Regions from separate parts of the Agrobacterium sp. O3.4 genome, predicted to be linked through region 2. Evidence: predicted binding sites of a transcription regulator. Region 2 holds the regulator's gene; each other region holds the start of a gene.
What was found. Region 2 encodes PhoB, which activates phosphate uptake and scavenging genes when phosphate is short. Its sites were predicted from a motif close to TGTCATNNANCTGTCAT; they were not measured.
Positions count from the first base shown of each region.

Region 1: the regulator PhoB is predicted to act here: its motif matches at 1,212-1,228, upstream of M0412_RS04625 (LTA synthase family protein).
Region 3: the regulator PhoB is predicted to act here: its motif matches at 2,349-2,365, upstream of M0412_RS06710 (bifunctional 2',3'-cyclic-nucleotide 2'-phosphodiesterase/3'-nucleotidase).
Region 4: the regulator PhoB is predicted to act here: its motif matches at 1,814-1,830, upstream of M0412_RS06990 (DapH/DapD/GlmU-related protein).

Region 1 is NZ_JALPZP010000001.1:952,507-956,257, forward strand. Features, by position in the region: gene M0412_RS04625 (LTA synthase family protein) at 1-1,154, opposite strand, end outside; gene M0412_RS04630 (NAD+ synthase) at 1,376-3,055, shown strand; gene M0412_RS04635 (glyoxalase superfamily protein) at 3,336-3,713, opposite strand.
Region 2 is NZ_JALPZP010000001.1:2,237,391-2,241,141, reverse strand. Features, by position in the region: gene phoU (phosphate signaling complex protein PhoU) at 67-792, shown strand; gene phoB (phosphate regulon transcriptional regulator PhoB) at 823-1,506, shown strand; gene M0412_RS10900 (GcrA family cell cycle regulator) at 1,807-2,340, opposite strand; gene M0412_RS10895 (aspartate aminotransferase family protein) at 2,771-3,751, shown strand, end outside.
Region 3 is NZ_JALPZP010000001.1:1,384,293-1,388,043, reverse strand. Features, by position in the region: gene M0412_RS06715 (DUF2087 domain-containing protein) at 1-92, shown strand, start outside; gene M0412_RS06710 (bifunctional 2',3'-cyclic-nucleotide 2'-phosphodiesterase/3'-nucleotidase) at 280-2,268, opposite strand; gene M0412_RS06705 (PilZ domain-containing protein) at 2,485-2,820, opposite strand; gene M0412_RS06700 (DUF1203 domain-containing protein) at 2,920-3,387, opposite strand; gene M0412_RS06695 (DUF4344 domain-containing metallopeptidase) at 3,551-3,751, shown strand, end outside.
Region 4 is NZ_JALPZP010000001.1:1,445,051-1,448,801, reverse strand. Features, by position in the region: gene ppx (exopolyphosphatase) at 1-1,111, shown strand, start outside; gene M0412_RS06990 (DapH/DapD/GlmU-related protein) at 1,120-1,776, opposite strand; gene M0412_RS06985 (hypothetical protein) at 1,950-2,297, opposite strand; gene M0412_RS06980 (hypothetical protein) at 2,401-2,748, opposite strand; gene M0412_RS06975 (esterase-like activity of phytase family protein) at 2,907-3,751, opposite strand, start outside.

The sequences.
Region 1 (3,751 bases), 1.3 Mb from region 2:
CCGAAATTCTGATAGACCTGCTTGCGGTTCCAGAACCATTCCTGGAACGGGTGCATGGCGATGGCTGAATAACCTTCACCGCGGAAGAAGCTGGCGAGCGAGGGCACGGGGCGGCGGATATATTGCTGATAGGGAATGCTGCCATAGGGCAGGAAGGCGTTGGAAAAGCCGGTCAGCGCCTCGAATTCCACATTCGCCGTCATGCCACCGAACTCGGGCGAAAACACGTTGCCGGACTGTTTGGCGCGGATCGTCGGCATCGGATCGGCGGAGAGCTTCACATTTTCAAGCCGGGTCGGGTCCCACAGCGATTCGCTCATCAGCATGATGACGTCAGGATAATCGCCCTTGTTGGCGGCGAAGGCGGCGGGTTCCGCGGTCAGGTCGGCGATGCTGTTTTCGCCGTAACCCTGCGGCGCCGAAACATTGGCCATGGGAATATTGAAAGCGAAGGCCATCAGGAAGCCGTTGTGACGGTAATTTTCCTGCTGGTCCCACATCATCGGAATGATGTTGAGGCGATCGCGGACCCAGGAATAATGCGAATAGTCCATCAGCGAGGCGAGGCCGGCAAGAAGCGGCAGCGCCAGTGCAAGCCCCGCGGCGCGTTCACGCCAGCTCAATGACGGGGAATGCCGGCGCGCCAGCAGCCAGAGCGCCACGAGAGCGGCAATGGCGGCGCAGATGCCAAGTCCGACCAGCACCGCCGTCAGCGGTTGCGCCTTCAGCATGGTGGGCAGAAGCTCGAAAATCTGGCGGCCGAACAGCAGGTCGGATGGGTAAAGCGGATCGGAGAGATAGGTCTGTTTCTGCGCGGAAATAAGCCCGGTCAGCGCGCAGAGCGGCGCAACTGCGATGAGGGACAGATAACGCCGGCCAAGGATCGCATCCAGCGCGACCAAAAGAGTGAGCACGGCGGCAATGGTGGTCATGCCCGGGCGGGCGGAGGAGGTGAGGAAAGCACCGACATCATGGAGCGAACCGCGGGCGATCCATTCCAGCGCCACGACGAGCACGATGGAGGCGACCGTCAGATTGGCAAGCGTATAGGCCGCGGCCGAAAGCTTCGAAAGGCTCCTTGTCCATGCAGGCGAAAAGACGAAACCAGCCTTTTCGGAAGCCGTTGTTTTTGGCGCCGAATCTCTCAAACTCATACTCCGGTATTGCAGGCGTCCGCCCAATCCGGGGAGATGAATCAGGCGTCGCAAAAGTGTCATGTAACTGTCACATAAGCGCGATGAACGCGACATGAACTTTGCGGAGGATGGCTGGAACGGTGATAACCTTAGCGTGAACGTAGCCGTGGCGCATCGCCCATGCGGTGGTATGCAATTGCCGCGTTGCGGAGCGGCCACGGGCGCGGTATTGAAATGGCATGAGCGACAGACACGATATCCAGAACCATCTCCGGATTGCCGTCGGGCAGTTCAATCCCACCGTTGGCGACGTGGCGGGCAATCTCGCCAGGGCGCGTGAGGCAAGGGCCGATGCGGCAACGCAGGGCGCCGATCTTCTGCTTCTGACCGAGCTGTTCATTTCAGGTTATCCGCCTGAGGATCTGGTGCTGAAGCCGGCTTTCCTGAAAGCCTGCCTGAAGGCTGTGGAAGAACTGGCGGCAGACACCGCCGATGGCGGACCGGGTGTCGTCATCGGTTTTCCACGCCAGGGCGAGACGGGCCGGCACAATTCGGTGGCGCTTTTGGATGGCGGCAAGATCATTGCGCTGCGCGACAAGATTGACCTGCCCAATTACGGCGAGTTCGACGAGAAGCGGGTTTTCGCCGAAGGATCGATTTCCGGCCCCTATAATTTCCGCCGTGTGCGGATCGGCATTCCGATCTGCGAGGAAATCTGGAACGACATGGGCGTGTGCGAGACGCTGGCCGAGAGCGGTGCGGAAATCCTGCTGGTGCCGAACGGGTCGCCCTATTATCGCGGCAAGCTGGATGTGCGCCATCAGGTGGCGCTCAGGCAGGTGATCGAGAGCGGCCTGCCGCTCGTCTTCGCCAACCAGCTGGGCGGGCAGGACGAGCTGGTGTTTGACGGCGCAAGCTTTGGCTTCAATGCCGACAAGACGCTTGCTTTCCAGATGAGCCAGTTCGAGGCCACACTTGCCGTTACTGATTGGAAACGCACGGCTGATGGCTGGCATTGCGAGAGCGGGCCATTCTCGAAAATACCAGAGGGCGAGGAGGCGGATTACCGCGCCTGCATGCTGGGCTTTCGCGACTACGTGAACAAGAACGGCTTCAAGAGCGTGGTTCTCGGCCTTTCCGGCGGCATCGATTCGGCGATTTGCGCCGCACTGGCCGTTGACGCGCTGGGCGAGGAGCGGGTGCGCTGCATCATGCTGCCTTACCGTTATACCTCGGAAGAATCGCTGAAAGACGCCGCCGATTGCGCGAAAGCGCTGGGCTGCCGTTACGATATCGTGCCGATCATCGAGCCGGTGGAAGGTTTCCTTTCGGCGCTTTCCGATCTCTTCGAGGGCACGGAAGAGGGCATTACCGAGGAAAACCTGCAGAGCCGCACGCGCGGCACCATTTTGATGGCCGTCTCGAACAAGTTCGGCTCGATGGTGGTGACGACGGGCAACAAGTCGGAAATGTCGGTGGGTTACGCCACGCTTTATGGCGACATGAATGGTGGTTTCAACCCCATCAAGGACCTCTACAAGATGCAGGTCTATGCCATTTCCAGCTGGCGCAACGCCCATGTGCCGCCGGGTGCGCTCGGCCCTTCCGGCGAGGTCATCCCCGCCAATATCATTTCCAAGGCGCCATCGGCCGAATTGCGCCCCAACCAGACCGACCAGGATTCGCTGCCGCCTTATCCGGTGCTGGACGATATTCTCGAATGCCTCGTCGAGAAGGAAATGTCGGTCGAGGAAATTCTGGCGCGCGGCCATGATGTGGTGACCGTGCACCGGGTGGAGCATCTGCTCTATCTCGCCGAATACAAGCGCCGGCAATCGGCACCGGGTGTGAAGATCACCAAGAAGAACTTTGGGCGTGACCGGCGTTATCCGATCACCAACCGGTTCCGGGATCGGTGATTAAGGCGGTTTCCGGAGGGGGGCCTTTAACGCTGGTCCGGTGTCATCCAGAGTAATTGCCTGTGAGACGGTGCGGCATATTTCTTCTCCCCGCCGGGGAGAAGGTGGCCCGAAGGGTCGGATGAGGGGGCACCATTGCCGTATATCACGACCCTTGCCCCCTCATCCCGCTGCCGCGACCTTCTCCCCCTCGGGGAGAAGAAACAAGCGGCATGCGCTCAGTCCGCGATGGGGGTTCATGAATGGCGCAGAGAAAACCCCGCGCCACTCTTCACTCACCTCAAATAACCTGCCCCACATCGATACGGTTGCCGTCAGGATCTTCAAACACGAAGGCCCTGAGGCCATAATCCTTGTCCTGCAGAGCCTTGATGATGCGCAGCCCATGGCTTTTGCAAATCTCATGCAGCGTATCGACATCGCTGACCATCATATGCGCCACGTTGAAGGGCGCTGCCTTATGGGTGGGCTGCAATGTCAGGTGCAATTCGGCATTGCCCTGTTTGAGGATCATGAAGCCGACGGGAGTGCCGTTTTCGAAGGTTTTTGTGAAGCCCAGCACACCGACATAAAAGTCATGGGCCTTTTCGATATTCTTGACAGGAAGCATTGCGGCGATCCGCCCGAAGCGGATGCCGTGATCGGCGATGGTATTCATCGCGGAACCTCGGATCTGGGAGAAACGGGAAGGGTTAC
Region 2 (3,751 bases):
GACTGGTGCCTTTGCCGTGCCCCGCTGGTGTGCACGTGCATGAAGGCCAAGCCGGAGGATTAGACCATGACACAGACAACGACCCATTCGCATATTCTGTCCGCTTATGACGACGAATTGAAGTTCCTGACGCGCCGCATCGCCGAAATGGGCGGTCTGGCCGAGCAGATGTGCGCCGACGCCGTGCGCGCGCTGGTCAATTCCGATGCTGCGCTTGCGCAGAAGGTCATTTCCGACGACGCGATCCTCGACCATTCCGAGCGGGAGATCGGCGACAAGGCCATCGTCACCATCGCCAGACGGCAGCCCGTCGCGGCCGATCTTCGCGAAATCATCGGCACGCTGCGTATTGCTGGCGATCTCGAGCGCGTCGGTGATCTCGGCAAGAACACTGCCAAGCGCGTTATCGCCGTTGCCGGCACCGGCGTGCCGCGCAAGCTCGCCCGCGGTCTCGAACATCTGTCGGAACTGGCGCTGGTGCAGCTCAAGGAAGTGCTCGACGTCTATTCCACCCGTTCCGCCGAGAAGGCCAATGCCATCCGCGAGCGTGACGAAGAAATCGACGCCATGTACACGTCGCTCTTCCGTGAGCTTCTGACCTACATGATGGAAGATCCGCGCAACATCACCACCTGCACGCATCTTCTGTTCTGCGCCAAGAACATCGAGCGTATCGGTGATCATGCGACGAATATCGCTGAGACAATTTATTACATGGCCACTGGCAGCCAGCCGGAGGGCGAGCGTCCGAAGGACGATAGTTCCAACACACTCGGTTCGGTGACCGAATAACAGACAGGCAGAAGCTTGCGGAGTTAGTATATGGTGCCCAAGATTGCAGTTGTGGAAGACGAGGAAGCGTTGAGCGTCCTGCTTCGTTACAATCTCGAGGCTGAGGGATACGACGTCGACACGATACCCCGTGGCGACGAGGCGGAAATCAGGCTGCAGGAACGTATTCCGGATCTTCTCATCCTGGACTGGATGTTGCCCGGTGTTTCCGGCATCGAACTGTGCCGGCGCCTGAGAATGCGGCCCGAAACCGAACGCCTGCCCATCATCATGCTGACGGCGCGCGGTGAAGAAAGCGAGCGGGTACGCGGTCTTGCCACCGGTGCCGACGATTATGTCGTCAAGCCGTTTTCGACGCCGGAACTCATGGCCCGCGTCAAGGCTATGCTGCGCCGGGCCCGCCCGGAGGTTCTTTCGTCGGTGCTGAAATGCGGCGATATAGAACTCGATCGCGAAACCCACCGCGTTCACCGCAAGAGCCGCGAAGTGCGTCTCGGACCGACGGAATTCCGCCTGCTGGAATTCCTGATGACATCTCCGGGTCGGGTGTTCTCTCGCTCGCAGTTGCTGGACGGCGTCTGGGGCCACGATATCTACGTGGATGAGCGCACCGTTGACGTTCACGTCGGACGTCTGCGCAAGGCGCTCAATTTTTCGCACATGCAGGATGTCATCCGCACCGTTCGCGGTGCCGGATATTCGATGGAAGCCTGAGCGAAGCTGAACTGACCAGCTTCAGTCAGCATAACATACGTATAAAGATCAAAAGGCTCGACACCATTGCGGTATCGGGCCTTTTTGATTTTGAACCTTCCCCAAACACGGTGTCTTGACCTTTTGAATGGACAATCGCCTGTCTGTTGGTGCGCGGATTGTGGGCTAGGCGCCATCGGTGATGGAGGAAAAGGCCGAACATTCCGCCGGCGCATTGTTTCCGCAGCCGGTCTGAATTTGTCATAAAAAAACGGGCCCGAAGGCCCGTAGTTTTTGAGTGCTGATTGCGTGCCGCAACACTCAAGCCTTGCGGCGCTCACTGACCGGCTGGTAGGCGAGCTTCGCATGGAACTTGCAATAGGGTGAGGATTCCAGCGCTTCGCAACCGCAGAAGTGGAAATCGTCTTTCAAGGGATCGCCGACCGGCCACTTGCAGGTGCGTTCGGTCAGTTCCGTCAGCGTCAGGCGACGGGAAATCGGCGTCACGACATTTCTGGAAGGAACGTAATCGAGAACCTGCGCGGTTTCGATATCGATCTCTTCGTGAAGAGCGGTTGCTGCATTCGAACGGCTCATGGTCCGGGCCGGTGCCGCGTTGACGCGTGCCGTGAAATTTGTCGCGCGCGGAGCGGGGGCCGCAGTGCGCTTGGGTGCGGAGCGTGCCGAAGTGACCGGTCCGCCAGCCTTGACGCGTCCCGGCAGATTGAGGCGGTGGACCTTGCCGATCACGGCGTTACGGCTTACGCCGCCCAGCTGCGCTGCTATCTGGCTGGCGCTCAGTCCTTCGGCCCACAATTTCTTGAGTTTCTCGACCCGCTCGTCTGTCCAGTTCATGCCGCTTCTCCGCTTGTCGCGTATATTTCGGCAGAATCCGTCTCCGCCTCACGGGCGCGCCGCGAGCGTGGTTTCTGCCAGATTTTAGGTGACTAGTTCCGCCGCAATGCAGTCTAGTAATTAGCGATTAACCTAGTGCCAGCCCGACTCCGTGGCAAGAGTCGCGGGAATCATCTGGAATCGATTTTCCGGTTTTCCCCAACTTGCTGGCGAGTTGAGTCTGAAAGGCAACACCTTGGGCCTCTTTCGGTGATGCCTACTAGTGCTTGAGAAGCCCGGGAAACGCGGACTTTTGTTGACATCGGCAAACGAAGTGACAATAGTGCCCCTGCCGCCGCGAGGCGGCATTTTTGATTTTCAGGCGAGGGATAACCCCGCAAGCCTATTGACAACCTTATGACAGCGCATCCGCGCAAGGAGTGATACAGCCATGGCCGAAGCCGCCGCGCCATTGTTCGATACGTTTTCAAGAGCCCCGCTGCGCTTTGAGCGCGGTGAAGGGGTCTGGCTGTTCACGGAGAGCGGCGAACGATATCTGGATTTTGCAGCCGGTGTTGCGGTTAACTCGCTGGGCCACGCCCATCCGCACCTTGTGGAAGCAATCAAGACGCAGGCCGAGAAGGTCTGGCACGTCTCGAACCTCTATGAAGTGCCCGGACAGGAAAAGCTCGCAAAGCGCCTGACGGAAGCAACCTTCGCAGACAAGGTGTTCTTCACCAATTCCGGTGCTGAAGCGCTGGAATGCGCCATCAAGACAGCGCGCCGTTATCATTATTCAAAGGGTCATCCGGAGAAGTTCCGCATCGTCACGTTCGAGGGCGCTTTCCATGGCCGCACGCTGGCGACGATCGCTGCCGGCGGCCAGCAGAAATATCTCGAGGGTTTCGGCCCCAAGGTCGAAGGTTTCGACCAGGTTCCTTTCGCTGATGTCGATGCCTTGAAGGCCGCCATCACGGCTGAGACGGCCGCACTTTTGATCGAGCCTATTCAGGGCGAGGGCGGTATTCGGGCGCCGAGCAAGGAATTCCTGCAAATTCTGCGTGGATTGTGCGACGAGCACGGCCTTCTCCTGATTTTCGATGAAGTCCAGACGGGTGTCGGCCGCACGGGCAAGCTGTTTGCCTATGAGCAGACCGGCGTTGCGCCTGATATCATGGCGGTTGCCAAGGGTATCGGCGGCGGTTTCCCGCTTGGCGCCTGCCTTGCGACAGCGGATGCAGCTTCCGGCATGACGGCCGGCGTGCATGGCACCACCTATGGCGGCAATCCGCTGGCAATGGCGGTTGGCAATGCCGTGCTGGATGTCGTTCTGGCTGACGGTTTTCTGGAAAAGGTTCGTGATGTCGCACTGGTCTTCCGCCAGGGTCTGGCGTCGCTCAAGGATCGTTATCCTGATGTGATCGAGGAAATT
Region 3 (3,751 bases), 850 kb from region 2:
GCAACCGCGATGGTAGCGATTACCAACGCATCGAGCAGAAGCCGCCGATGGAGCTGCCGCTGCTGTTGCGCGCTGTGGGTGGGCGTAATTGAGAAATAGTCAGCAATGGGGCGACTAGTCTTCATCACACTCGACGTCATCCTCGGGCTCGACCCGAGGATCCACACCCACGGGAGCCGATGGATACTCGGGTCGAGCCCGAGGATGACGTTGAGCTGATGGAGACGTCGTGAATAAGTCGGCCCTCCCGGCGATGTTTCGCCGGGAGGGCCGAAGCCCTCAAAGAACCAGACGGAACTTTGCGAAGCCTTCCGCGCCGTCGCCGGCATCTTCGATCTTTGCGCCCTTGATCTCGGCGGCGTAATGGCGGCCTTTTGGACCCGTCTCGAAGATTGCCGAGGTATTGGCCACCGGCGCGAAGGACCAGTTGGCATCCGCGGACGGATTGATGGTGCCCTGATCGACGATATAGCGGACGATCACGTCGCGGTTGGTGTCGGGCGCCACGAAGATAACCTTGTCGGCAGCGATGTCAGGGAACTTGCCACCACCGCCGGCGCGGTAATTATTGGTGGCCACCACGAATTTCTGCTCGGGATCGATCGGTTTGCCATTGAACTGAAGGTTGACGATGCGGTTGCTGTCGGGATTGACCGCCTTGCCGTCCTTGTCGAACTTCGCCGGCTTGGAAATGTCGATCTGATAGGTGACACCGTCGATGACGTCGAAATTATAGGACGGGAAATCGGCGTTCAGCAGCGGTGCATCCTTGGCGCCGGCCTCGACCGTGTTGAACATGCCCGCCGACATTTCCAGCCAGTTCTTCACCTGCGCGCCATTGATCAGCACCGCCTGCACCGTATTGGGGTAGAGATAGAGGTCCGCGACATTCTTGATGGCAATGTCACCGGCGGGGACATCGGTATAATAATCCGCGCCGCCGCGACCGCCGGACTTGAAGGGCGCTGCTGCCGAAAGCACGGGCAGGTCCTTATATTCCCCTTCCTTCAGCATGTCCTTGATGTACCAGGTCTGGGCGTTGGAGACGATCTGCACGGAAGGATCGTCAGCCACCAGCGCGAAATAGGAATAAAGCGGCGCGGAGGTCTTGCCGACCGGGCGGCGCACATAGGCGAGGGCTGCCTCGTGATCAGCCTTGGCGGCGGCGATGACTTCAGGCTTGTCCGTGAAGTCGGCAACGATCTTGCGGTTTTCGTCGCGGTGATAGATCGGCCGTGCTTCGGAGGTGAAGTCGACGATCTTCCAGCTCTTGCCGTCTTTTTCGAGCAGCAGGTCGATGAGGCCCATATGCGAGCCCCAGAAACCGGCCATGACCGCCGGCTTGCCCAGGAGCGTGCCCTTGACCGCATCAACACCCTCGATACCGTCCCAGGTCTTCGGACCGGGGAAAACGAGATGCTGGTGGCCGGTGAAGATGGCGTCAATGCCTTCGACGCCCGCCAGATAAAGCGAGGCGTTCTCCATGCGGTCGCTCTGGCCCTTGCCATCGATGCCGGAATGAGAAAGCGCAATGACGATATCGGCCCCTTCTTCCTTCATGGCCGGAACCCAGGCCTTGGCGGCTTCGACGATGTCGCGCGTCTGCGCCTTGCCTTCAAGGTTCTTGGAATCCCACATCATGATCTGTGGTGGCACGAAACCGATGATGCCGACCTTGACCGGGCTGATGACGCCGCCGCCGTCGCGGATCTGTTTTTCAAGAATGATATAGGGCTTGAAGAACAGATCGTCCTGCTTGGGATCAGACGCCAGCTGACCCTTGGTGAGGTTGGCGCAGACGAAGGGAAAGCCGGCGCCGGCCAGCGTGTTCGACATATAGTCGAGACCGTAATTGAACTCGTGGTTGCCGAGCGTGCCGCAATCATAACCCAGCACGTTCATGGCATTGATCACGGGATGCTTGTCGCCGGCCTTCATGCCGCGCTCATAGGCGATGTAGTCGCCGAGCGGGTTGCCCTGCAGGAAGTCGCCATTATCCACCAGCATCGAGTTTCCGGCCTCCGCGCGGATGGCGCCGATGATCGAGGCAGTGCGCGCCAGACCCATCGTGTCGTTCGGCTTGTCGGCGTAATAATCATAGGGAAAGACGTGAACGTGGATATCAGTCGTTTCCATGATGCGCAGATGCGCCTGATTGGCGGCCGCACGGGCGGCGAAGGGGTGCAGCAGCACCAGCGCCGAAGAGGCCGCAATGCCGCCGAGCAGCGAACGGCGGGTAATGGGGTGGAGAGCGAGAAGCGGCGACATGGGAACTCCTTCGGATGAAGCTTGCTCTGTCTTGAGAAGCGGACAGGGTAGAAGCAATCGCCGAGGAGTCCATCACCAAAATGACAAGCCGGTGACAGATAGGCCCGTTTTCAACCGTTTGATAAATTTTTTGTCATTGGAGCGTGATGCGCACGCTTCCACATCGGAAAAGGTGCCTCGTCCGGGCAGCCCATTCCGGCTTTGGGGAAAAGCAACTCAGCGGGCGAGCGTCGGCTTCACTTCTTCATGGAAGAAGCGGAAATAGGACGAGAGCTGCGCCAGCGTGTTGGTGGAAAGCTTCAGCTGCAGGCCAAGGCGGTTCTGGTGCTGCCATTGCACAACGCCTTCGATGAAGCCCAGATCCTCGCTCTGCACCTTGACCCGGCTGCCCTTGGCGGCAGCGAAAGGTCCGTCCAGCTCCAGCGCCATGCCCGTGGCCGAGAGATCAAGGACACGGGCTCTGGTCGACTGGCTGAAGTAGTGCACGGTCGCAAAAATCCTGGTCTTGCTGCGCGGCGCGGTGCGGGTCGCCATATTGAGGTTGTTTGCCATTTTGCTGCTCAAATCAATTGTTTCCGACAGGAGCACCATAGGCTGCAAAAGTTTGAGACCGGTTTAGTTGTTCGGTTAAAATTCTAGACAATGCTGTGATTATGCTTTGGCGATACGGCACTGATAACAATTGTTGCGGGCGGAACGGACATGCACATAAGCAACGTCTGTGCGCTCCAGAAGATGTCGTGCGCGAGACGTGATCTCGTTCGTCGCCGTTACAGCGCCTGTACCGTAAACGATGCGGTTGTCGGCGCCATATCCGCGCACGATGTAATCCGGGCTGTTGAGCATCGGCGGAACGGTCTCCGTTTGCGGATAGCGCTCGCAGGCTTCGGCATGCAGAAACACAGGTCCCGTCTCCGCATAGGGCTGCAGCGACGGAAACGGCCTGTAGGCAAGGATCAGCATGCCTTCGCCTTCACCAATCTGGGAAAGACAGTGGCGGCAGGGCATGCCTCCGGGAGAAAAGCGCCGTTCGGGCGGATTGCCATAGGCGTCGGCAGCGCCTGCCCGGAAGGCTTCGGCTTCCTTAGCCGGCATTGCAATAAAGACGAGATCGGTCATGGCGGGTTCTTTCTGGTTTGGATCGGCGTTGCTTCTTTGCAGCTATGATCTCCAAACAGAGTGCTATCCACCCGATTCTTGCCAGGTGATGCAACCAGCCCATTGCATGACTCGTTTGCATCGGGAATCAGTGACGCTCCTCGTTCCCGGAAGGTCTGATTTTATGTTGCGTCGTTTTCTGGCCGCCATTCCGCTGGCTTTCGTTTCGTTGACGGCCCCGGCCCAGGCACAGACTGCCGCCGGTCTCGATGGCCTGTCCGACGACCAGCTGCAGCAGGCGGTCAACTTCGTCATCGGCAACGCCATCTTCTCGCTGTATCACGAAGGCGCGCGCATGCTGATTTCGGATTTCGGAACGGTGGAG
Region 4 (3,751 bases), 790 kb from region 2:
TCCGGATGGCATTGCCGGCGACCTGGGCGGCGGTTCGCTCGAACTCATCGATATCAAGGGCAAAAGCTGCGGCGAGGGCATTACCCTGCCGCTCGGTGGCCTGAGGCTTTCCGAGCAATCGGATGGTTCGCTCGAAAAAGCAGCGACCATTGCCAGAAAGCACGTCAAATCCTTTGCAAAGCTGCTGACGGCGGGTGAGGGACGCACCTTTTATGCCGTAGGCGGCACATGGCGAAACATCGCCAAGCTGCACATGGAAATCACCGGTTACCCGCTGCATATGATGCAGGGATATGAATTGCCGCTGGAGGAAATGCTGAATTTTCTGGAGGAGGTCATTCTCTCCAGAGACAGCAAGGATCCCGCCTGGCAGGCGGTTTCCAAGAACCGCCGTTCGCTTCTGCCCTTCGGCGCCATCGCCATGCGCGAGGTTCTGAAGGTGATGAAGCCGGCAAAGATCGCCTTTTCCGCGCAGGGCGTGCGCGAAGGTTATCTCTATTCGCTGCTGACGGAAACGGAGCGTGATCTGGACCCGCTGCTGGTCACGGCCGACGAACTTGCCATCCTGCGCGCCCGTTCGCCCGAACATGCGCGTGAACTGGCGGATTGGAGCGGCCGCACCTTTCCTGTCTTCGGCATCGACGAGACGGAAGAAGAAAGTCGTTACCGCCAGGCGGCCTGCCTTCTCGCCGATATCAGCTGGCGCGCCCATCCTGACTATCGCGGCCTGCAGGCGCTCAATATCATCGCCCACTCCTCCTTCGTCGCAATTACCCATCCTGGCCGAGCCTATATAGCGCTTGCCAATTATTATCGCTTCGAGGGACTGAACGACAACGGCACCACCGAGCCGCTGGCGGCCATGGCAGGTGACCGGCTGCTGGAACTCGGCAAATTGCTCGGCGGCCTGCTGCGCGTCGTTTACCTGTTCTCGGCCTCGATGCCGGGCGTTGTCGACCATCTGAAATTCCGCAAATCCACCAATCCCGATCTCGATCTGGAATTCGTGGTGCCGCATGATTACTGCGATTTTGCCGGCGAGCGTCTGGACGGGCGTTTGCAGCAGCTGGCGAAGCTGACGGGCAAGCGGCTGGCGTTCGTGTTCGAGTAATAAGAGTTTTATTTTGCGACAGGCGTGGGTGACGCAGACCAGCGCTCGCAAAAGGCTTCGATGTCGCTCGACTGAAAATCGGCAAGCCGCGCCATGATTGTCTCGAATGGCCAGTCCCACCACGCGATGGCGGCGAGCTGGCGCGCTATGGATCGCGAAAACCGCTCGCGAATGATTTTCGCGGGAACACCGCCAACGATGGTGTAGGACGGCACGTCCTTGGTAACGACCGCACCGGCTGCCAGCACGGCGCCGTCTCCAACCCTTACACCCGGCAACACAATAACTCCGTGTCCAATCCAGACATCGTTACCGATGACGGATCGGTCCTGCTTTCGCCGGTCGAAAAACGCGTCGTCACGAACGGCATCCGCCGAGTAATATTCCGGGCAGTAGCTGAAACGATGCATGGAAGGCCGGTCCATCGGATGGTTGGGAGCGCCTATCCGCACCTCCGCGGCAATGGCGCAGAACTTTCCGATCGTCGCATCACCAACCATGCAACGGGGTCCCAGATACGAGTAGTCGCCGAGATCGGTATTGTTCAGGGCTGTATCCGCCAAGATTTCACAGCATTTGCCGATGCCTGAATCCCTGATACTCGCTGTTGAATGGACAACGGTTTCTGCGATTTTTGGGCGATTGAATTGTGCGGTCGAATCCATGTCAGTCTCCGGATTTGCGTCTGCCTATCCGGAGATGATGAAGGGCCTGTGACGGTAAATCTTAAGAGGAGCCCGGTTGCGCCAGCTGCTGCTGTTAAAGATCAACCCTGTTGGTCACTCGTATCGTGCAAAACCTGCCTTCAGACTGAAAGTCAGGAAGAGGGCATGTGCCGTCAGTCGTGAGATGCATCCGCCTTCGCCTGGCTCTTGGTCCAGTAATGGTCGGATATGTTTTGCGCATTCCGGATGATGTGGGATGCGACTTCAGGGTCTCCGCCTTCGAAGGTTTCCCCGTCGGCTCCGCATAACCGCAGGAAGAGCTGCTGATGCGCGGTGGCGACAAAATATTCATAGGCGGGAGGCTCAATATCGGAGCCAATGGCCTGCAGCTCTTCGGCGGCCTTCGTGCTGGCGCGCTCAAGCGCCGCGTAAATTGCAGCCATCAAAGCTTCTTCTGTTTGTTCAAATATATCCTGAGCTTGCCGTTCGGCCGGTGTCAGGATGGGGCAGCTGTCATTCACGGGGCATTTCTCCTCTTGGTGCGCCTCGTTTCGCTGCCCGATCATATGTCATGGATTGTGTCCGCATTGCGGGAAAGCCAGTCCCACCATATTTTTAAGTGGATCAACCGTGCCCCAGCGCCTTCCTGATGCAGGCGCTGAGATAGGCATATTGCAGCGGCGTAATCTTTGCCATCGCTTCGGTGCGGGTGGCGGGTCTGTCCTGATAACCGACGGGAATATCAAACTGGGCGAAGGTGAAATCCCAGCGAATGTCATCGACGATATTGTAGAAATGTTCGGCGCCGCTGACGGCGGTTTTGGCGATCTCACCGCCGAAAATATCCTGAACCACCAGAGCGGTGACGCTGCCCTGTCCACGGGCGGGGTTTTCCCGCGACCACAGACTGCTGGTCTCGCCCGACCAGCTTTTCCTCAGCGCATAATAAAGTCGTTCGGCATGATCCTGCATGAAGGGGTCTTTCCCGTTTCGGAGCCGGGCTCCGGGTCAGGCATGACTGGAAAAAAGCGGAGCGCCGCGCCTCCTCTGGAGGCTGCAACGACGCTCCGCCCTGTTGAATATGCGCGGTCGCGCGGGTGGTGCCGGAACCAGTTCCGGCACCGTTTTTCTTACTTGGCGTCGAGCAGGTCCTTGACTTCCAAGAGGACGAATTCGTTATCGTCAGCCTTGTCCAGCGCACGACCTGCCGAGAAGGGCAGGTTGTTGTCGTTGCCGACGATGATATGCGTGGCGTCAACGCGGTCGACATTCTCGATGGTGACAAAAGGCATGTCGTAATAGCCGTTGCCGCCGCCCTGACGTTTCTTGTTGTCAGGATCGGAGATCTTCAGAAGATCGATATAGCCGATCTTGCGGGCGGCCTTGCCGACATTGGCGTCATTGAACTCGATCTTGTAGATGCGCTTGACCTTGGAGGGCACGGCAAAGCAGTTTGCTTCCGGCTTCTTCGGATCGGCGCACGCCTTGTCGGCGGTGCCGGCGCCATTGTCACGTTCGATGACCAGCGCCGTGCTGTCGTCAAGCATGTTGAAGTCGCCGATGGCTTCGCCGCCCTCTGCCAGCGGATAGAGCCAGGTGCGGCCGGTCCATTCCTTCTTGGCGGTGTCGAGTTCGATGATCCGAAGGCCGGTCGAACCGTCTTCGGTTTTCTCCACCTGGCCATCGGCGGTGTAGAGCGGGCCTTCCAGCAGACCGTAGAGCTTCGAACCGTCCTTGGAGAGCGCCATGCCTTCATAACCGCCGGAACGTTTCAGGTTGAAGGCAGGCATTTTCTGCGTCGGGTTGCCGGGCAGGGCCAGAGTCGGATGATCCGGTGACTTCACGTCGATGTCACCAGCCTTGGTGGCAATGACGTCGGTCAGCTTGCCGTCACGGGTGAATTTCAGGATGTAAGGACCGAACTCTTCGCCCACCCAGAAACCATCGGCGACAGGCTGAATGGATTCGACGTCGA